DNA from 3 places in the Colwellia sp. MB3u-55 genome. Region 2 is predicted to be linked to each of the others. Evidence: predicted binding sites of a transcription regulator. Region 2 holds the regulator's gene; each other region holds the start of a gene.
What was found. Region 2 encodes sigma-54, which starts transcription at its own class of promoters, with help from an activator protein. Its sites were predicted from a motif close to GTTGGCACGNNNNTNGNNT; they were not measured.

Region 1 (7,195 bases), 280 kb from region 2:
AAAGCTAACCATTTTCTTAATCGAGTCTTTGATTTTCGACATACCTTTATCGCCATTTTCAAAAAACATTCTTTTACGTTCGGCTGATAAACCTCGTGACAACGCTAAATTGTCATAATGGCCATACTTACAATGCTCAAGCATAGTATTGGAGATATCAGTGCCAATAATTTGAACACCTCCCGAAAATGCAGCAGGATTACTTTGCTTAAATTCTTGAACTGCCATCGCAATAGAATAAGGTTCTTGACCTGAAGAACTTGCTGCTGACCAAATTTTCAAAGGCGTTCTTTTATTTTTAAACTCAGGAAGTAAGCGTTTTTTCAATAGTTCAAAGGGGTACTCATCACGAAACCATAAGGTTTCATTAGTCGTCATAGCGTCGATAACCGCGGCACGTAACTGCCTTTCAATTGGACTGAGAGTACGAGTGACTAAATCACCTAATGTGGTAACATCAAATTTTGCCATTAAAGGGGCTAAACGGCTTTTCACTAGGTATTGTTTATTTTCACCTAAGACAATGCCACATTGTTTCTCTAGGAAGACTCTAAACTGATGATAACTGCTATCATCAAGCTGTCGGATTGACACTTCTATATTCCGCCTTAAATTATTATTATCATTTATTAACGATAGAATACGCTAAAAACAATGGGTTAATTAGCATTATTTTCTAGTTCATCTTTCTTTAACCATTTTTTTACTGCTATGGCTAATTCATCAGGATGAAACTTTGGAATAAAATCTTCTGCACCTACTTTAGCAACCATAGCATTATTAAAAACTCCGCTTAGCGAAGTATGTAAAATAACCGGCATAGCTTTCAATCGGTCATTATTTTTAATCTCAGCGGTTAAGGTGTAACCATCCATTTCAGGCATTTCTATGTCAGAGATAAGTAAAGCGACTTTTTCAGTAATGGATGAATGACACTCGGCTTCTATAGCGAGTAATTGATCTAAAGCGTCTTGGCCATTTTTAGCTAACAACATTGTTAAGCCTAAAGGTTCTAAAGCTCTTCTCACTTGATTTCTAGCTACGGTTGAATCATCCGCGATCATAATGACTCGCTCGCCAAGACTCACTCCAACACTCGCATCAACAACATCTTCACTTAAATCTGTTGAAATAGGATTAATTTCATTTAAAATTTTCTCTACATCTAAAATAGAGACCATTTTTTTGTCTATTTCTGTAACAGCGGTCAAATAGCTCGATTTACCAGCGCCTTCTGGAGGAGGCATAATATCTTTCCAGCTTAACGTGACGATTCTCTCAACACCGCCTACTAAAAAGCCCTGCACACTGCGATTGTATTCTGCAATAATGACAAAAGAATTTTCATCTGGCACTATTTCTGGGCCACCTGTCGATTTGCTCAAATCGATCACTGAAATGGTTTGGCCACGAATATGGGCAACACCTTTAATAAAAGCGTCTTGTCCTGGCAGTAAGGTTAAGCGCGGACAAGGCATAACTTCACGTACTTTAAAAACATTAATACCAAAACGTTGCGGTCCGACTAAACGAAAAAGTAATAATTCAAGTCTATTCTGTCCAACCAACTGAGTGCGTTGATTTACTGAGTCTAAAATTCCTGCCATACAAACCTCATTTTACTTAATTCACAAAAAGGCACACTTCTTGATTGTGCTTATAGATATATGTTGAACGTTCAATTTTTTGACGTTTAGTGCGTATTCGTCTGCTTCTAATTATTGTTACACTAATACATAAATTAAGCATAGACGAGTATTTTAATTTCCCTAGCAAATAGTTGACAAATTTATGAGCATATTCAAGATATTTATCATTCTTTCGCTAATCTCAGCGTTTTTTTCAAATATAGCCTTTGCCCAAACGATGGACAGACAGCAAATTCAAGATTTTGTTACACAATTTATAAAAAATAATACACCATTGCCAAAGCAAGGAAAGATAAACGTTTCAGTCTCTACTTTAGATCCCAGAATTATTATTCAACCTTGTTTAACACCTTTAATCGCAAATATACCTGAAAATCATAATGGTAGAAACGTAAATGTTAAAATAAATTGCGACGACCCATCGTCTTGGTATCTTTATATTCCTGCAAAAATTCAAGTGGTCATACCGGTAGTTGTTGCAAAAAGTATCATTAGTAAGGGCAGTAGAGTTGATAGTTCAAATGTCACCATTGAATATCGCGATAAATATAGAATTCGTGGTGAGAGCTTAGATGATACCAGAATCGTTATTGGTACCCGAGCTAAAAGAAAGTTGAGGGCGGGTGTCATTCTAACTAAAAAAAATATTTGTTTTGTTTGCAAAGGCAGCCATGTCACGCTTATTGCGCAATCGAATACGTTGACAATAAAGACCTCCGGCATAGCCCTTGAAGACGGGGGGCTTGGCGAGCAAATAGCGGTTGAAAATGAAGGCAGTGGTAGAACGGTAACAGGGCGAGTATCGGCTATCAACGAAGTGATAATTAATTTATAATAATGGTTAAGTTATTAGGCTGCTTGCCGATAACAAGATAGTGAATATCAACCCGTTATCTATAGGATAGTATTATGGCTATAAATATCAATAACTTGTCAAATAACAGTCAAGTAAAGCAAAAGCTTGATCAACAAGTACAAGTCAAACAGCAAGCCACACAAAATGCAGCAAGTAGTGAACAAGGAAGATCTGTAGGTAAAGATTCAGTCTCTTTAACACCACAAGCTCAACAGTTAAATGAGTTACAAAAGAAAGCGAATGACGCACCAGCCGTTGATCAGAAAAAAATCGATCAACTCAAAAAAGCCATTGCAAATGGTGAGTATAAAGTTGATCCTGAAAAGCTTGCTGCCAGTATAGCAAATTTCGAATTTAAACTAGGCTAACAGTTTACTGTTAACCTAATCACAGGAGTTACACCTGATGACAGCGTTAGCAGCAGAGCAATTAATTGCTCAACAGTTACATAACCTACAGCAGCTTGATGAGCTGCTCAGCGTTGAAAAAGAAGTCTTACAAAAACAAAGCCCACAAGCATTAACTGCCGTTACCGAGCAAAAAGAGGCTTTGCTAAAAGCCATACAGCAACTTGATGAACAAAACGCTCAAAATATTATTTTGAAAAACGAAGTTAAATCAGGTATTCATCAGCAAGAGATTGCTGAAATTGAAGCTATTTTACTGCGTTGTAAAGACAAAAATCAGGTTAACGGTCAAATCATACAGCAATCTTCACTTGCCGCTGAACGCATGAAAAACTCCTTGCTTGAGAATCATAACCGCTCATCAATGACCTACAATAGTAAGGGAAAGAAAAGTGGTGGCCTTAGCAGTTTAGGCATTAAAGCTTAGTAAAAACAACACGCTAATTAACAAAAAAAGCCTCAACTTAATAATAAGCTGAGGCTTTTTTACAGAAAAAACTAAAACGACTTTATTAAACTAGTTTAGCTTGGCCGCTCATCTCCCCTTTGGCAACTACGATAGCTGAGCGTAAACTTGTCATTAATGATGAGTAAGCTAAGCAAGCCTAACCAAATAGTTTCCCTAGTTTTTCTTTTGCTTTATCTTTGAGCTTATCTTTTTGTTTATCTTCAAACTCTTTCTTTTTCGCTGCGACGATATCTGAGTTAATCAGCTCATCTAATGCTTTATCACTATCTCCGATGAGTGCTTCAACATCCATTAGAGACTCAGCTTCCTTATTACTTACCCCTAAAGCTTGAGTAAGCTTAGTGCTTAACCCTGCTTTAATGTCAGATTTGAAGCTTGTTAATTTAGTTGATACCTGCTGCACCATTGAATCTTTTAATTGGTTATCAAGTGGCGATGATATAGATAACGTCGGAGCCGTTATTTTACCTTTTGCAGTTATGGTTAATGCCAACGACTTAAGAGACTGAACTGTGTCAATAAAGAGTGTACTTAACTTCGAAGTGCCAGCACCACTATATTGAGTGTTAGCCAGGTTAAGTTTATTTTCACTGTCAATTTGGTCATCGATGAATGAAAAAGCCCCCTTACCTGATAATAAGCCACTGTTAAGATCTAAAGTAAAAGCACTTGATTTTTGTAGTGAAACATCTTTTAAGTTGACGTCGACAAGTTGCCACTGCCCCTTACCTACTAAAACATCTTGCTTATCTAGTGAGAAAGCTAACCCTAAGGTTAATTTCCCCAAGCCCTGTACGTTGTCGCTTTTAACGTTAATAACACTATTATTACCTCGTACCCAGTGCTGATGCGTCAATTCTTTGCCGCTAATTGCAAATTCACCTTGTGGCAATATTAAAGAAAAATTTGCTTGTTCAATAAGTACATCAGGCAAAGGTTTTTCATCATTAAACTGCACATAACGACCTTGATCGCTAGCTACTGGTGCTTCTTTATCAACTTTTGAAGATTTAATTAACGGTGCTATATTTCGATAAACGGTATCAGCATAGCCAAAGTATTCTCTTGCTTGCTCACCAAACAACAAGTGAGCAAAATCAGCACCATCGACACTATCAAGTTGGTACTTGCTCTCAATGTTTTTCCAATCGGCGCTTGGCGCATCTTTTAAAGCTTTAGTTTGTTCACTTAATAATGTTTTTGAAGCGCTAACTTGCTGCTTTGCTTTTTTCATGACCGCTTGGTCAGCTTCAAACTTTGTTTTTAGCACGGTAAAATTTTTATTAAGCTTTTCAAGATCGGCTAAACTTTCTATCTTAATATTAGCAAGTTGCTCTACTTGCTTTTTATAGTCTGCTAACGCGTCTTTAGTTGGGAGTGTTTCATAAGCAGCTTGCAGCTTTATCTTTTCGATTTGATAACTTTGCTCTAAAGCTTTGCCACGCTTGACTGTTAGCAAATCACTATTATTAAGTAAATCTTCAGCTTTAGGTAGGCTAACATCAAGTTTAGGCAACATTGAATCACCTAAGCCGTCACTGCCATTTTCAGTATCGTCACCAAGTCTATAGACTTCACCGACCGACTGCCTAGGCTGATTGATTCTTAACTCAGCAACATTTAACTCGCTAATATATAACTTACCAAATAAATATTGCCAAACATCAACACCGGCAGAGGCTTGTGAAAAACTCACCAAATTATGGCTAGGTTTTTCAGGATCGGTTGCTTGGAAACCTTCAATACTCAGTGTTAAGGGTAAATAGTTAATTTCAACTTCGTTAACATTAACTTCAGCACCTAAATACCATTCACCTGATTTTTCTATACCTTTCTTAACTAAAGCGTCAGCAAATAAATAAATAAAAGCGATCAATAATCCCATAACCACAAAAAAACCGACTAGCCCTTTCCAACGAATAAAACGACTCATTACAACTCTCCTTGGCCAGAAACGTGGCTATAAATACAGTAGAACTTTGATGCTTTTAATGCCTTAACAATACGGAACTTCTCAAAGAAGGCTTTAATATGTAGTCGATACTTTTCAATTAAAAAGTTACTCAGATAATATAACGGCACTGCTAATAAACAGCCAAGCACCAAAGCACCCAACGTATAAGTATGGTGGAGGTGGCCTATTTTAAATAACGAAGACTGATATAAAGCATCAAATAAAGGGTGTAATGACTTTGCTGTTAGTAATGACTCACCAACAGTAACGATCAATGATGATAACAAATAACTTAACCCTTTAAAGAATCCCCAAGCGACTATAAAACCACCGATATTGACTCTTAAAAATAAAACCACGAATATAAAAGCAATATTATGCAAGGTAAGCAGTGGCGATAGTCCAACGATAAAACCTAACGCTATGGCCAATGATATTTGCCGAGTAGAGCTTTCTGAGTTCAGTGCATTGAACAGTTTAGCGAGTAATGTAAGCATTCCTTTTCCTTTTTTGTGTTCTCTTACTATCTATTTACCACTTAAAGCTTAGTGGGTTAAGTATAACTAAGTAAATAAACTAAAGCAGGCTTATACATTAGCGCTACTATTGCGTTTCTTTACGGGTATAAACAAAATCATTACCTTGACTCATTTCTTCACTATATTGATAGCCAGCAACATCAAAGGATTTAAGTTGTTCAACCTCTGTTAAGCGATGTTCAATAATATAACGTGCCATTAAACCTCGTGCTTTTTTGGCAAAGAAACTGATCATTTTAAATTGACCATTTTTCCAATCTTTAAATGCTGGAGTAATTATTTCACCTTGAAGCTTTTTTTTATTTACTGATTTAAAATATTCATTAGAGGCAAGGTTAATTAACACTTTATCACCCTGCTGGGCCAATGCTTCATTGACATGGTCAGTAATAATGTCTCCCCAAAACTGATACAAGTTGCTGCCACGATCATTCGCTAACCTTGAGCCCATTTCTAAGCGGTAGGCTTGCATTAAATCAAGAGGTTTGAGTAAACCGTATAATCCTGACAAAATTCTCATGTGTTTTTGTGCGAAATCAAAATCATCTTCATTAAATGTTTTGGCGTCTAATCCGGTATAAACATCACCATTAAACGCTAATACCGCTGGGCGAGCATTATCAACAGTAAAAGGCATTGACCATTCACCAAATCGAGCAGCGTTTAACCCAGCAAGTTTATCACTAATGCCCATTAAGGTTGATATCTCTGCAGGTGTTAATTTTTGGCAATGGTCAATTAAATCTTTACTGTGCGCTAAAAGCTCAGGTTGAGAAAATTTATTAGTGGGTAATGGTGACTCAAAGTCTAAGTTTTTAGCTGGAGAAACAACAAGTAGCATAACGGTCCCGTTTAATACAATATCAAAATATATAACCCATATAATACAATAAATCCGCTAAACATGAAGATAAATGATAAGCCAATTACCGTCATAGTTAAAAAAATGTCGAACATACTTGCTATATATTGAAAATTTGTTACAAATATAGTCATATTAGGCATTACATCAAAGGTTTATCACTTTTTCAGCCATTTATGTTGTAATAATTCTCCAATTTTAAGTTTTTCGTAAAAAGGTAAAGGACATGACTAACCAGCTTTCTCAATTAAAAAAAATGACTACAGTAGTTGCTGACACCGGTGATATTGAAGCAATCGCAAATTTTCAACCACAAGATGCAACCACAAACCCATCGCTATTATTAAAAGCAGCATCACTTGAAGGTTATCAACATTTACTTACCGAAGCGGTAACATGGGCAAAGGCACAGTCATCAAATACAGAACAACAAGTTATTGATGCCGCTGATAAACTATC
Region 2 (7,195 bases):
CTCAGCACGTAAACTAGGGCTTAAATCTACTGGTCATGCCGGTGGTATTCATAATTGGAAAATTAACGCCAAAGGTTCTGCCAATGGTGGTGATTTTAATGCCATGTTGAAAAAACTTGGTACTGGCTTTCTTGTCACTGAATTAATGGGACAAGGCGTTAATGTAGTCAATGGCGATTATTCACGTGGCGCTGCCGGTTTCTGGGTTGAAAACGGCGAAATTGCTTACCCGGTATCAGAAGTTACCATTGCAGGTAATTTATCTGATATCTTTAAAGGCTTAGTAGCAGTCGGTAGTGATGTTGATTTACGAGGCAGTATTTTAACGGGTTCATTGTTAATTGAAGAGATGCAGGTTGGCGGTAATTAATCACACCCTGCTATTTTAACAAGGTACATTTGATTACTAAAACCAGCAGACCAACAATGAGATCTTGAAAAGCTATCAAGATCTCAATAAGCCCATATCTAGTTTAGGTGAGGTTAGGTTAGGAATAAAGTTGCAGTTCCTAAGAAAGCGAATATTCCAACCACATCGGTAATCGTTGTTAATATCACACTACCAGCGAGAGCAGGGTCAATATTCATTCGTTTTAAAAACAGCGGGATAGCGACACCAGCGATACCAGCAGCGGTTAAATTCATTAACATTGCAAAGGCTATTACGCCACCAAGCATTAAATTTTGTTGCCAAATAGCCACAACACCGGCAATTAATACCGCCCAGATAACGCCATTCAGAAAACCAACAGCAAGTTCTTTTTGAATGAGTATTCTCGCATTCGAGTCGCCAACATGGCCTAGTGCAATGGCGCGAACAACCAGTGTTAAGGTTTGGTTACCGGCAACACCACCCATACTAGGCACTAAAGAATTTAAAATAGCTAAAATAGCCAGTTGGCTTAAAACACCTTCGAACATACTCGATACAGCAACAGCCAGTAGTGCGGTAATGAGATTAACGCCAAGCCAAATAGAGCGTTGTTGTGTGCTTTTTAAAACCGGAGCAAAGGTATCAGCTTCCCCATCTAAACCCGCCATACTCATCATCGAATGTTCGGCATCTTCACGAATAATATCGATAACATCGTCTATCGTGATACGACCAAGCAAACGACCTTCATCATCAATCACTGGTGCAGAGAACCAATCAAATTTTTCAAAGAGTTGTGCTACGTCACTATCAGACAAATGCACTTGAATTGCTTCAATATCTTTATCAATGAGTGTTGAGACGATAATTTCAGGTTTGGCGGTAATTATCGCCGCTAGAGAAACGGCGCCAATAAAGTGATTTTTACCATCGACCACATAAAAAGAATCGGTCGCTTCAGGTAAATCACCTCGTAAGCGTAAATAGCGCAATACCACATCAACCGTTACATCGGGACGAATTGTTATGGTATCAGTGTTCATGATACCGCCAGCAGTATCTTCTTCAAATGACAACGCGGCTTCGACTCGACCTCGGTCTTGCGAATCCATAGCACTTAATACTTCTTGATAAACACTATCGGGTAGAGTACGTAAAACTTCAGCTAAATCATCAACATCCATACCTTCAGCAACGGCGGCTAATTTTTCAGGGCGGATAGTTTTTAAAATACCTTTTCGAACTTCCTCATTGAGTTCTTCAAGTACTTCACCGTGATTATCTGCGTCGATAAGTTGCCATAAAACGGCACGACTTTTCGAGTGAGATGACTCTAATATTAAAGCAATATCATAGGCTGGCATGTTCTGTAGTAATTTTCGAACGTGCACAAACATACCGCTACCAAGTGCTTCATTGACTTGTTGCAGGCGTTGATGATTTTGTTGTTGCTCTGATATTTCCGGCATAAAGTTTTCCTGTGCCGCAGTAATACGAAAATTATATTGTCTATATCTTAGTCAAGATGCACTGGCTAAGGTGTTGTAATGAATGATAACGTAACTTTATTTTTTATTCAGTCTTTTTATCATTCGTCTTCATCAAATTTATCAGAAAATAACTGGCATACATCGTTAAGTGCTTGTTGAGCATCTTCTCCTTGGGTAATAACCTCTACGGTTTTCCCAAAGCCACCGGCCAGTAACATTAACCCCATAATACTGCTGGCATCAGCTTCTTTGCCCTCTAAGCAAATAGTAACGTTAGCATTAAGCTTTTGGCTTAACTGGGCAAGTTTAGTGGCAGCACGTGCGTGTAATCCCAGTTTATTGCTAATGGTTAATGATTTATTATATTTTGGCATAAAGTGACCGTTATTAAGTGCTTTGTATTTTAATGTCGCGATGATGAGATTGAACATCTTCGCGTTCTTTTCTGAGATTGTTTGCTAATATTTCCGCAATATAAACTGAACGGTGTTTTCCACCTGTACAACCAATAGCGATAGTAATATAGCTGCGATTGTTTCTTTCTAAGTGGGGTAACCACGTCATCATAAAACTGTTAATTTGCCAGATAAATTTAGTGACAATCGGTTGGCTAGCAAGAAAGTCTCGCACGGGTTGATCTAAACCAGTAAAACCTTTTAAGTCTGTTTCCCAAAAAGGGTTAGGTAGAAAACGTGCATCAAAAACATAATCTGCGTCTTGTGGTACACCGTGTTTAAAGCCAAAAGATTCAAACACCACCACCATAGATGCCGAGGTTTTGCCCAAAATTCGCTCACGCACTAAATCAGATAATTGATGAGGTGATAACTGGCTGGTATTAATATACAAACCCGCACGCGTCGAAATAGGCTCAAGCAGCTTTTTCTCTAAAGAGATGGCTTGGTCGAGTGGAATATTTTGTTTAATTAAAGGATGCAAACGACGCGTTTCACTAAAACGTCGAATAAGATCAGAGTCATCGGCATCTAAATACAGGATATCGAGTTTTACCGTTTTTGGCAGATAATCTAATATCTCTGAAACATCATTAGGGTCATTGGGTAAGTTACGTACATCTAAACTAACCGCTACTTTGTCGTAATCATTAATAACGGTATGTGCTAATGCAGGCAATAAATTTACCGGAATATTATCGACACAGTAGTAGCCTAAATCTTCGAGTACACGTAAGGCGACACTTTTACCTGACCCTGAGCGACCACTGACTATCAAGAGTTTCATTTGAGTTTTCCTGGGTTATTATTAGATTTTATTAACGTTGAGCATGCTTTATTATAGTAAAAAGCTCTTGCGAATCTTTGCATTTTCTTATTTGCTTTGCGAATTGTTTAGTACTAAATATTTGCGCAATACTTTGTAAGGTATCTAAATGTTGTTGGCAGTTTTCTTCGGGTACAAATAACGCAATAATAATATCGACAGCACGGTTGTCTATCGCATCAAATTCAACGGCTTGTTCACTGGTCAGCAATACAGCAATAACTTGTGACGTGTTAGTTAATCGACCATGAGGAATCGCAATGCCATTTCCTATACCGGTAGATCCAACTTTTTCACGCGCCATTAAGCTTTCGAATAATTGATGAGTATCAATATTGTCGAATTTTTTTGCCGCAGTTGTGCTAATTATTTCAAGGAGTTTTTTTTTGCTTGTACCCTTAATTGCACACAGGGTGCAATCAAGGGTAAGGATATCTTGCAACTTCATTATACTACTTAGATTCTTTGGTGAGTGAACAGGCGATAAACAGCATTAATGCTGATTCGTTTTACCTTTGTACTTTAATATTTGCCGGTCAAGCTTAACAACAAGACTATCAATAGAGGCATACATGTCAGCATTTTCAGCTTTTGCATGTAAATCAGAGCCACTAACGTGAACAGTCGCTTCAGCAATTTGATTTGATTTTTCAACGGTGAGAACAACATGTACATTATTGATATGATCAAAATGTCGGCTTAATTTTGTCATCTTAGTCGTGACGTTTTCTCGTAAAGCTTCGGTAATGTCAACATGGTGGCCAGAAAGATTAATTTGCATAAGCTTAATTCCTCATCTTTTCGTTAAAGTAAACTTTTTCGTTGGTTAGAAGGTGGAATAGAAAGTGACTCTCGATATTTTGCTATGGTACGTCGAGCTACATTTATCCCTTGGTCGGCTAATAAATCAGCCATTTTACTATCACTAAGTGGTTTTGCTGGGATTTCGGCAGCAACAAATTTTTTGATTAGTGCACGAATAGCTGTTGATGAGCATTCGCCACCGCTTTCGGTGCCAACATGGCTTGAGAAGAAAAACTTCAGTTCGAAAATTCCACGTGGCGTATGCATGTACTTTTGTGTTGTCACTCGTGAAATGGTTGATTCATGCATATCGACAGCTTCGGCAATATCATTTAAAACCATTGGACGCATGGCTTCATTACCATGTTCAAAAAAGCCAATTTGACGTTGCACAATACAGTTTGACACTTTTAATAAAGTATCATTACGGCTTTCTAAGCTTTTAATAAACCATTTAGCTTCTTGTAAATTTGAGCGAATAAATTGTGTGTCCGCTGTCGACTTCATCGAACGTGACATCGAAGCATATTGCTGATTCACCGAAAGTTTTGGCGCAGTATCAGGGTTTAATTCGACCACCCAACGGCCATTTTTCTTTTCAACAGACACATCAGGAATAACGTACTGGTCGTCACTCTTCATCACACTATCGCCGGGTCTAGGGTCAAGTGATTGAATAAGACGTACCACTTCGCGCAGTTGGTCTTCTTTCAGTCGAGTTTTACGCATTAATGTACGATAGTCTCGGCTACCCAGCAGATTAATATGGTCACGCAAAACTAACTTACTTTCTGCTAGCCAAGGTGTAGCTGGGTCAAATTGATTAAGTTGAATGATTAAACATTCTGAAATTGAACGAGCAGCGACGCCGACAGGATCAAAGAGGTTAATACGTTTTAGTACCACCTCTATTTCATCAAGCTCTACTCCTTCAATGGCAACACTCTCTAAAATGTCTTCACTAGATACCGTTAAGTAACCGGCGTCATCAACCGCATCAATAATTGCTGTCGCTATAGTGCGGTCTGTTTCGGTAAAAGGGCTTAATTCCATTTGCCAGCGCAAATGATCTTGAATAGAGTCTTGGGTCTCGCCTTGGTAAGTATAATCTTCTGAAGAGGGGCCTGAACTTGAACTTGCTGCACCAGCTGTGTAGTTATCATCCCAAGTGGTATCCATGTTTAATTCTTCAGGGATATCGTTTTTGTCCATGGCTTCAGTAGTGGTGATTTCATCAATGGTAGGCGTAGCGTCTTCGCTACCATCAGAAGCTGGGGCTTCTTTAACATCACCAGTACCGGCAGTGTGAGCTTCTTCAAGGTTGTCAGTACTTTTATCTTCGGGATTATTTGAAGACTCATCCATTTCTAATAATGGATTGCTTTCTAAGGCTTCTTGAATTTCTTGTTGAAGCTCTAACGTAGACAGTTGCAGCAATTTGATTGCTTGCTGCAATTGTGGCGTCATGGTTAATTGTTGTCCTATGCGGAGTTGTAGAGTAGGGCGCATTTAGGTCATTAACTTCCTATTATTTTTAATGGGATATTTTCGTTTTTTTCATACGAAGATATTATTCACTTACTGACTACTATAGCGTGAATTGTTCACCAAGGTATACATCTCTTACATGTTGATTTGCAAGAATTTGATCTGCAGTACCTTCTGCAATAAGTTCACCATGACTAACAATATACGCATGTTCACATACATCGAGAGTTTCACGTACATTGTGATCAGTGACCAACACACCAATGCCACGTTCTTTTAAGTGTAGAATAATTTTTTTAATATCACCTACTGAAATTGGGTCAACACCAGCAAAAGGTTCATCTAATAAAATAAATTTTGGTTCAGCAGCTAAAGCGCGGGCAATTTCTACTCGGCGGCGTTCACCACCCGATAAGCTCATGCCTAAATTATCTTTGATATGACCTATGTTGAATTCTTCAACAAGATGTTCTAATTTTTCTTCACGTTCAGCATCTGATAATTCTTTTCGTGTTTGTAAAATAGCCATAATATTATCGTAAACACTGAGTTTTCGAAAAATAGAGGCTTCTTGTGGTAAATATCCGATGCCTTTTCTAGCACGCTCATGCATAGGCGCTAACGTCAGGTTTTCGTCATTTAAAATAATATCGCCACTATCACTTTCAACCAAACCAACGATCATATAAAAAGAAGTTGTTTTTCCGGCACCATTTGGGCCCAGTAAACCGACTATTTGTCCTGCTGAAACTTGCATACTGACATTTTTAACCACTTTTCTGCCTTTATAGGCTTTGGCAAGGCCTTTTGCCATTAGGGTGCTAGTGCTCATAAATTAATTTTTTCCTGAGTTTTCGCGTCTGTGGTTGTCGCTTTAATTTTTTCTTTTGGCTGAAAAATCGTTTTAGTGCGTTCGTTAGATTTACTTTCAGCATTAACATACTGAGTGGCAATATTGTAAGTAATTCTACTGCCACTAACTTCACTGCCTTCTTGCTGTAATAGCGCATTTCCTGAAATGATCACTAAATTATTTGCAGGCTCATATCTTATTTCGTCGGCTTGTAAGCTAAGTGGAGTGCCATCGGCTAAGGTTTGTTTAAAGGTTGCTGGCTTCCCTTTAGCGATGTAGGTTTTTTCTTCACTGCCTGATTGAGTCAGCACTTGTACTAAATCAGCACGTATAACTAATGAACCTTGAGTGATCACCACGTTATCAATATAGCTGAATATTTTATTTTTAAGATCAACGGCTTGTCTTGAAGCGTTAATTTCAATCTTTTGTTTTATATCAAATTTTTCAGCGAAAGCTGACGAAAATAGCGGAGTTGATAACAATAAGCACAGTAGGCTATTTTTTAACAATTTCATAAATTGATTTCACATGTTTAGTTAGTGTCATTTGGTTGGTGTTTAAGTCGACAATTAAACCTTTACCATCGATGGTAAATCCTTTACCGATAATTTTAATTTCTTGTTCTGAACTTATGATGTTAGTTTTTAGATCAAGTTCAAAGTATTTTCCTTGAACTTCTTGTAATAAGCTATCGGGATCTGTTGCTAACAGGCGGACATGCTTTTCTAATTTCACCCGGTTGTTATTGTATAATATGCCTTCATTGGCAGATATTTTCCATGCGGGCGCATCATTTTTTGGATGAAGTGTGTATTGAGGAAACTCAAAGTTGGTAATACTTAACTCAGGGTAATGTTCCATACGATGGGCATCAACAACATAAGCTAAACTTCCTTGATGTTT
Region 3 (7,195 bases), 170 kb from region 2:
CAACTTTAATAGGTGAATGACCACCAACGCGATAAAATTGTCCATCGGCGAGCACACGTAACAAACGTGTTTGAATATCTAAAGGCATATCGCCAATTTCATCAAGAAACAAGGTTCCTTTATGCGCTTGTTCAAAGCGACCCTGTCTTACGGCATTCGCGCCAGTAAACGCACCTTTCTCATGGCCAAATAACTCTGATTCAATTAAATCTTTTGGTATTGCAGCCATATTTAAGGGAATAAAGGGAGCATTCGATCGTGGACTATGCGTGTGAAGGGCATGTGCGACAAGCTCTTTACCTGTACCAGACTCGCCATTAATGAGTACACTGATACTCGAACGTGATAGTCGTCCAATTGCCCTGAAAACTTCTTGCATAGCTGGAGCCGCGCCAATTATTCCAACGGGATCAGGTGCTACTATAGAGTGCTTACGTTTAGCACTTTGTTCCCGAGCATGTGTTAGCGCCCGTTTTGTTAGAGAAATAGCTTCGTCAGTATCAAAAGGTTTAGGTAAGTATTCAAATGCGCCACCCTGATAGGCATTTACAGCACTATCGAGATCTGAATGTGCAGTCATTATGATCACCGGTAGGTTAGGAAAATTCTCACTAACACGGCTAAGTAACGTCATACCATCAATATTTGGCATCTTTATATCAGAAATTATTATTTCTGGTTGTTGGTGCTCTAGGGCGATGAGTAAGTCTTCTGGTTTCTCAAAAGAGGCTACAGATATATTTGCTCCTGATAAGGCTTTTTCTAACACCCAGCGAATAGAGCTGTCATCATCTACAATCCAAACTTGCTCAACATTCATTATTATTCTCTTCTTGTAAAGGCAGTAAAATTAAAAACTCAGTATGACCTGGTCGGCTATAGCAAGATAATTTACCTTTGTGCTGTTGCACTAAGGTTTGTGAAATAGACAAGCCTAAACCTGTACCGTTATCGCGTGCAGATACCATAGGGTAAAATAGAGTGTCTTGAATCTTTTTCGGAATACCAGGGCCATTATCAATAACACTGATTTGAACACAGAGTTTTACCCGTCTTCCATTAATGGTTTTATTACTAGCGGCTCTTGTTTTGAGGGTTATGTTACAGCCCTCATCAATAATTTGAACGGCGTTATTAACAATATTCAAAACCGCTTGTTGAAGCTTATCTTGATCAAAACTTATTTCAGGAATAGAGGGGTCATAGTCTCTAATAAATTTAATATTTTTAGGGTTGTTAAAATTAATCAGCTTAAAAACTTTCTCTAAGACAATATGAATATTTTGTTCTGCCATTTGAGGTAATTGATTAGGGCCTAAAAGCTTGTCAACCAAATTAGTTAAACGGTCGGCTTGTTCAATAATCATTTCAGTATATTCTTGTTGCTCTTGCGTTAATTCTTTACTTAATAATTGTGCAGCGCCACGAAGACCGCCTAATGGATTCTTAATTTCATGTGCAAGCCCACGTATCAAATCTCGAGACGACTCCCATTGCTGGTGCTGAAATGCTTCGATACTCATTTGTTTTTGCTGATCAATCTGTTTGAATTCTAAGATTATATGTGGCTGTTTGTTGAACTCAACAGACGAGGCTGTTATTTCCACGGTAATACGGCTGTGATCAAAAAATTCAATAGTGACATCACTGTCACTAAATTCTTGGCCAGAAGTCAGCAGTTGTTCTAAACGTTCCTTTTTAATAGGAGAATTGTAGAAGACTGTTGTAATTGGTAAGTTGCACAGCTTGTTAAAACTCTTAACTAATAACGCTTCTGCTGCAGGGTTAACATATTTAATCGTTAATTTATTATCTAGCACTACAAGTGCCGTAACCATCTGATTTGGCAGCTTTTGTTGGTAGCTAAATTTTAATTGTTGATCTCTATTGCTGTTGCTAGACATAAAAACCTTTTGCACTGATGTAGTGCGACAAAATATTAATGTAGTTACATTTGGTGCAAGTTGCAGCAAATGCTACTTAATTTGCGTTATTAACCGATGCTCTATGCATATAAAAGGTTATAGGCTTTGATGATGCAATTATCTTGCCTTTATCATTAAGTAATTGCATTTTTATGATATGTTCGCCGCGATCTATATTTCGTAGCACAAACATCGAGTGAGATTGCGGAGGTTGATGGGGTTTACCATCTAAAAAAAGTTGAATAGCTAAGCCTTGTTTAAAGATAGGTTTGATACTACCTGCTATGTAAACAGAACCAGTGTTGTCTCTAACCGTGGCATTTTGTTTAGGTTGGTTAATTTCAACTTGGTAATCATCTTTGATAATTTTTGGCGTTAAATCTAGCATTGAGGTATCAATAGAAGAGGCCGTATTGGGTTTTTTTATTTCAACTTCTTCCGCACCAGCTTGAGGGCTATCAGAAAAAACTAAGATACCATCATCACTTCTCCAAACATAAATTTTGGTTGCCGTCGCAAAGGTATTACAACTAAGTAATGTGATGATTAAAGTTAATAACAATAAAGAATAACGCAAAAATTTAGCTCAACTTAAAATAGTTACCTTAAACTTATATAATTAATCGTCTATTTGCCACAAAAAAGCTCACCGAAGTGAGCTTTTTTTCATTTAATCATATAGTCAAGATTATACGCTGTAATATAATTCAAACTCTAATGGATGAGTTGTCATGTTTACGCGTTGTGATTCACCACGTTTAATAGCAATGTATGCATCAATCATATCTTTATCCATAACACCACCAGCGATTAAAAACTCATAATCAGCTTCTAAGCTTTGTAAGGCATCTTCAAGCGATGTTGCTACTTGTGGGATAGCTGCAGCTTCTTCTGCTGGTAAATCGTATAAATCTTTATCCATCGCATCACCAGGATGAATTTTGTTTTTAATACCATCAAGACCAGCCATTAATAAAGCCGTAAAAGCTAAATATGGGTTTGCTGCTGGATCAGGGAAACGAGCTTCAATACGCATTGCTTTTGGTGATGGAACAACCGGTATACGAATTGATGCAGAGCGATTACGTGCAGAATATGCAAGCATTACCGGCGCTTCAAAATGTGGAACTAAACGTTTGTAAGAATTAGTTGCTGGGTTAGTAAAAGCATTCAATGCTTTAGCATGCTTAATAATACCACCAATATAATAAAGCGCCATTTCAGATAAGCCACCGTATTTATCACCAGCGAATAAGTTAACACCGTCTTTGGCAAGTGATTGATGAACATGCATACCAGAGCCGTTGTCGCCAACTAATGGCTTAGGCATGAAAGTTGCTGTTTTACCGTAAGCGTGAGCAACGTTATGAACAACATACTTGTATATTTGAACTTCATCAGCTTTTTTAACTAAGGTATTGAAGCGACATGCAATTTCGTTTTGACCAGCTGTTGCTACTTCATGGTGATGCGCTTCAACAACTAAGCCCATTTCTTCCATAACCAAACACATGGCTGAACGAATATCTTGTGATGAATCTACAGGAGACGTTGGGAAGTAACCGCCTTTAACACCTGGACGGTGACCCATATTGCCTTCTTCGTATTCAGTACCTGAATTCCAAGCAGCTTCTTTATCATCAATCTTATAGAAAGAACCACTCATATCAGTACTGAAGCGTACATCATCAAATAAGAAGAATTCTGGCTCAGGACCAATCAATACAGTATCAGCGATACCTGTGCTACGTAAGTACTCTTCAGCGCGTTTAGCAACCGAACGAGGATCACGGCTGTAGCCTTGCATTGTACTTGGTTCTAAAATATCACAACGAATATTTAATGTTACTGCATCTGTAAAAGGGTCTAATACCGCAGAATCAGCATCAGGCATCATTACCATGTCAGATTCATTAATACCTTTCCAACCTTCGATAGAAGAACCATCAAACATTTTACCGTCTTCAAAAAAGTCTTCATTTACTTGGTGATAAGGAATTGAAACGTGTTGCTCTTTACCTTTTGAATCAGTAAAACGTAGGTCAACAAATTTAACATCGTTGTCTTTGATTAAATCTAATACGGCTTGTGACATGTAAAGTCTCCAGTGTCATTAAAATAAAATACGTTTGCATTTCGCATGACGGGCATAAAGCGAAATTCATGCCAACAGATAAAACCCTTATATATAAGGTGTTAACTTATTTACTAAAGCCTGTCTGCACCACCTTTGTGCGTTGGTAGCGCCAAATTGGTGCGTCTGCTGGTTGTTGGTGCTTAAGAGTATAACAGTGCATTACGATTCGTGTATGGAGAATTTAATAGGTACTGAAATATTTGTTGCTGTCTTTGTTGACTTCGTTGCTGTATAATTCGCGCCCAATTATAGCCCTATATTCTTTTGATGAAAAAGTCTTGCAAGAAGTGAGTAAAACCCGTGTTAGATAAATTACGTAATGTTGCCATCATAGCCCACGTTGATCATGGTAAAACAACTTTGGTTGATAAATTATTAGAACAATCAGGTACCCTTGATGCCCGCGGCGGTCTTGAAGAACGCACGATGGATTCGAATGATATCGAAAAAGAACGTGGTATCACAATCTTAGCTAAAAATACGGCTATTAACTGGAACGGTTACCGTGTAAACATAGTTGATACTCCTGGCCATGCTGATTTCGGCGGCGAAGTTGAACGTGTTATGTCAATGGTAGATTCGGTTTTACTTATCGTTGATGCACAAGAAGGCCCTATGCCACAAACGCGTTTCGTAACGAAAAAAGCGTTTGCTCAAGGTTTAAAGCCAATCCTAGTTATTAATAAAGTTGATAAGCCTGGTTCTCGCCCTGATTGGGTTATGGATCAAGTTTTTGAATTGTTTGACAACCTTGGCGCTACAGATGAACAGCTTGACTTTAAAGTTGTTTACGCTTCAGCAATTAATGGTTGGGCTTCGCTTGAAGAAGGCGTAACAGGCACAGACATGACACCTTTATTTGATACTATTCTTAAAGAAGTGCCAGCACCAACAGCGGATCCAGATGGTCCATTTCAAATGCAAATATCTCAACTTGATTACAGCTCTTACTTAGGTGTAATTGGTGTTGGCCGTATTACTCGTGGTTCTGTTAAACCAAACCAACAAGTGACGATTAAATTAGCAACTGGCAAGATTCATAATGCTAAAGTTGGTAAAGTATTCGGCTACTTAGGTTTAGAAAGACTTGATATCGAAGAAGGTTTTGCTGGCGATATTATTGCTATTACTGGTTTAGGCGAGTTAAAAATATCTGATACGGTTTGTTGTCCTACAGAAGTTGAAGGCTTACCAGCATTATCTGTTGATGAACCTACTATCAATATGACTTTCCAAGTAAACACTTCACCATTTTGTGGTAAAGAAGGTAAGTATGTTACTTCACGTAACATCAAAGACCGTTTAGACAAAGAATTAATTCACAACGTTGCTTTACGTGTTGAGCAACTTCCTGATGCTGATAAATTTAAAGTATCAGGTCGTGGTGAGCTTCACTTAGGCATTTTAATTGAAAACATGCGCCGTGAAGGTTTTGAGTTAGCAGTATCACGTCCTGAAGTTATTATTCGTGAGATTGATGGTCAAATACAAGAACCTTATGAAAACGTGACCATTGATGTTGAAGAGCAGCATCAAGGACCTATAATGGAAAGAATGGGTGTTCGTAAAGCTGAATTAACAGATATGGCACCTGACGGAACGGGTCGTATTCGTATGGACTTTATCATGCCAAGTCGTGGTTTGATCGGTTTCCAAACTGAATTCATGACATTAACGTCAGGTTCTGGCTTGATTTATCATACATTTTTTGAATACGGACCTCATAAAGGTGGCGACATTGGCCAACGTAAAAATGGTGTAATGATCGGTAATGCAACAGGTAAAGCATTAACGAATGCAATATTCAACTTACAATCACGTGGTCGTATGTTAATCGGACACGGTGTTGATATTTATGAAGGTCAAGTTATTGGTATTCATAGCCGTGACAACGATTTAACAGTAAACGCTCTTAAAGGTAAGCAGTTAACTAACGTTCGTTCATCAGGTACTGATGAAGCACAAACGTTAACACCGCCTATTGTCATGTCACTTGAACAAGCGCTTGAGTTTATTGATAACGATGAGCTAGTTGAAGTTACACCACTGAGCATTCGTATTCGTAAAAAGCTTTTAAAAGAAAATGAACGTAAGCGTGATACTCGTCCTAAATAAGCCTCTTATCTAGGCGATTGAAAAAAACCAGCTTCGGCTGGTTTTTTTGTCAGTAAATTTCAGTAAGCCTAAACGTAATATTGCGTAAGACATGTCTTAAAAACACATAGGAAGTAACACAATACACTGTTAATAAAGTGGGTAATTGTATTTTAATTTATTGTTTTTTAATGAAAATTAATTAAGTGAGTTAGTTATGTCTAAATGTTGAGTTGACGCTAATCATTACACCTCACTGGTGAATATTAGTTTTACTGATACGATTAGTTGCATATGAACTTTAAAAGTAACGGTGCAGGGAGCAAACTTATTATGGTGCAGAGAAAATTAAATCGTTTAAATGATCTATTTGAAAAAGCTGTTGCTGATAAAGCTAACGTTATCGAACGCAGAGAGTTAAAAGTCCTTTATCAAGAGTACATTGATGATGGCAGGGAAATAACTTTGCCCATACAAGACTCTATTTACCCCCAACATGCCACAGCTTTATAACGACCAAGCGGTATCTTTAAATAATATTATTAAGAAAGGGAATTTCGAAATGTCTCCAGAGCAACTCAAAATGTTACAACGATTAAGTCAACTTTTTGAAGAAGGCCGAGCGGGTCCGAGTCAAATAAGAGAGCTGTCAAGCTTACTTACCGCGATTAACCAAAAACAAGATCGAAGTGATTTTATTGCTAATCCTCCCTTATCACACGCTAGATCAAGTAATGACACGTGATAACTTATAATCTCAGCAACATAAAATCCTACTAATAAAGAGTAAGTCTCTGTTATCAAGTAATGGAGCGATGGCGGCTAATTTAACATAAACAAGCTAGCACCTATTCCCATTTACTATTCCTTTTCTTACGCTAAGCAGACATTCATAAAAGTGCTCCTTTTGTACTAAGGGTTTTTAAGTGATTTTATGAATGTTTGTGATTTGTTAATTGAATTGTTCATTTCGTTAATTAAGCGTTCAACATCTTATTCAATTAATTTATATTCTATTTTAAGCTCACCGATAGCTCGC

Region 1: flgA (flagellar basal body P-ring formation chaperone FlgA) is a predicted target of sigma-54. The motif match lies at 1,635-1,653, and genes of this name have one in related genera.
Region 3: glnA (glutamate--ammonia ligase) is a predicted target of sigma-54. The motif match lies at 4,078-4,096, and genes of this name have one in related genera.

Annotation. Positions count from the first base shown of each region.
Region 1 covers NZ_JACGUS010000122.1:228,272-235,466, forward strand. The annotation lists gene H4J66_RS17215 (protein-glutamate O-methyltransferase CheR) at 1-594, opposite strand, end outside; gene H4J66_RS17220 (chemotaxis protein) at 660-1,607, opposite strand; gene flgA (flagellar basal body P-ring formation chaperone FlgA) at 1,792-2,484, shown strand; gene flgM (flagellar biosynthesis anti-sigma factor FlgM) at 2,559-2,873, shown strand; gene flgN (flagellar export chaperone FlgN) at 2,911-3,339, shown strand; gene H4J66_RS17240 (TIGR03545 family protein) at 3,518-5,314, opposite strand; gene H4J66_RS17245 (TIGR03546 family protein) at 5,314-5,832, opposite strand; gene yaaA (peroxide stress protein YaaA) at 5,939-6,715, opposite strand; gene tal (transaldolase) at 6,963-7,195, shown strand, end outside.
Region 2 covers NZ_JACGUS010000122.1:507,513-514,707, reverse strand. The annotation lists gene pmbA (metalloprotease PmbA) at 1-370, shown strand, start outside; gene mgtE (magnesium transporter) at 484-1,842, opposite strand; gene H4J66_RS18510 (HPr family phosphocarrier protein) at 1,962-2,237, opposite strand; gene rapZ (RNase adapter RapZ) at 2,251-3,105, opposite strand; gene ptsN (PTS IIA-like nitrogen regulatory protein PtsN) at 3,137-3,592, opposite strand; gene hpf (ribosome hibernation-promoting factor, HPF/YfiA family) at 3,638-3,925, opposite strand; gene H4J66_RS18490 (RNA polymerase factor sigma-54) at 3,949-5,457, opposite strand; gene lptB (LPS export ABC transporter ATP-binding protein) at 5,537-6,268, opposite strand; gene lptA (lipopolysaccharide transport periplasmic protein LptA) at 6,265-6,807, opposite strand; gene lptC (LPS export ABC transporter periplasmic protein LptC) at 6,788-7,195, opposite strand, start outside.
Region 3 covers NZ_JACGUS010000122.1:674,408-681,602, reverse strand. The annotation lists gene glnG (nitrogen regulation protein NR(I)) at 1-820, opposite strand, end outside; gene glnL (nitrogen regulation protein NR(II)) at 810-1,904, opposite strand; gene H4J66_RS19275 (DUF4124 domain-containing protein) at 1,981-2,502, opposite strand; gene glnA (glutamate--ammonia ligase) at 2,614-4,020, opposite strand; gene typA (translational GTPase TypA) at 4,363-6,177, shown strand; gene H4J66_RS19260 (hypothetical protein) at 6,451-6,669, shown strand; gene H4J66_RS19255 (hypothetical protein) at 6,719-6,901, shown strand; partial or broken gene H4J66_RS19250 (DUF2959 domain-containing protein) at 7,069-7,195, opposite strand, start outside.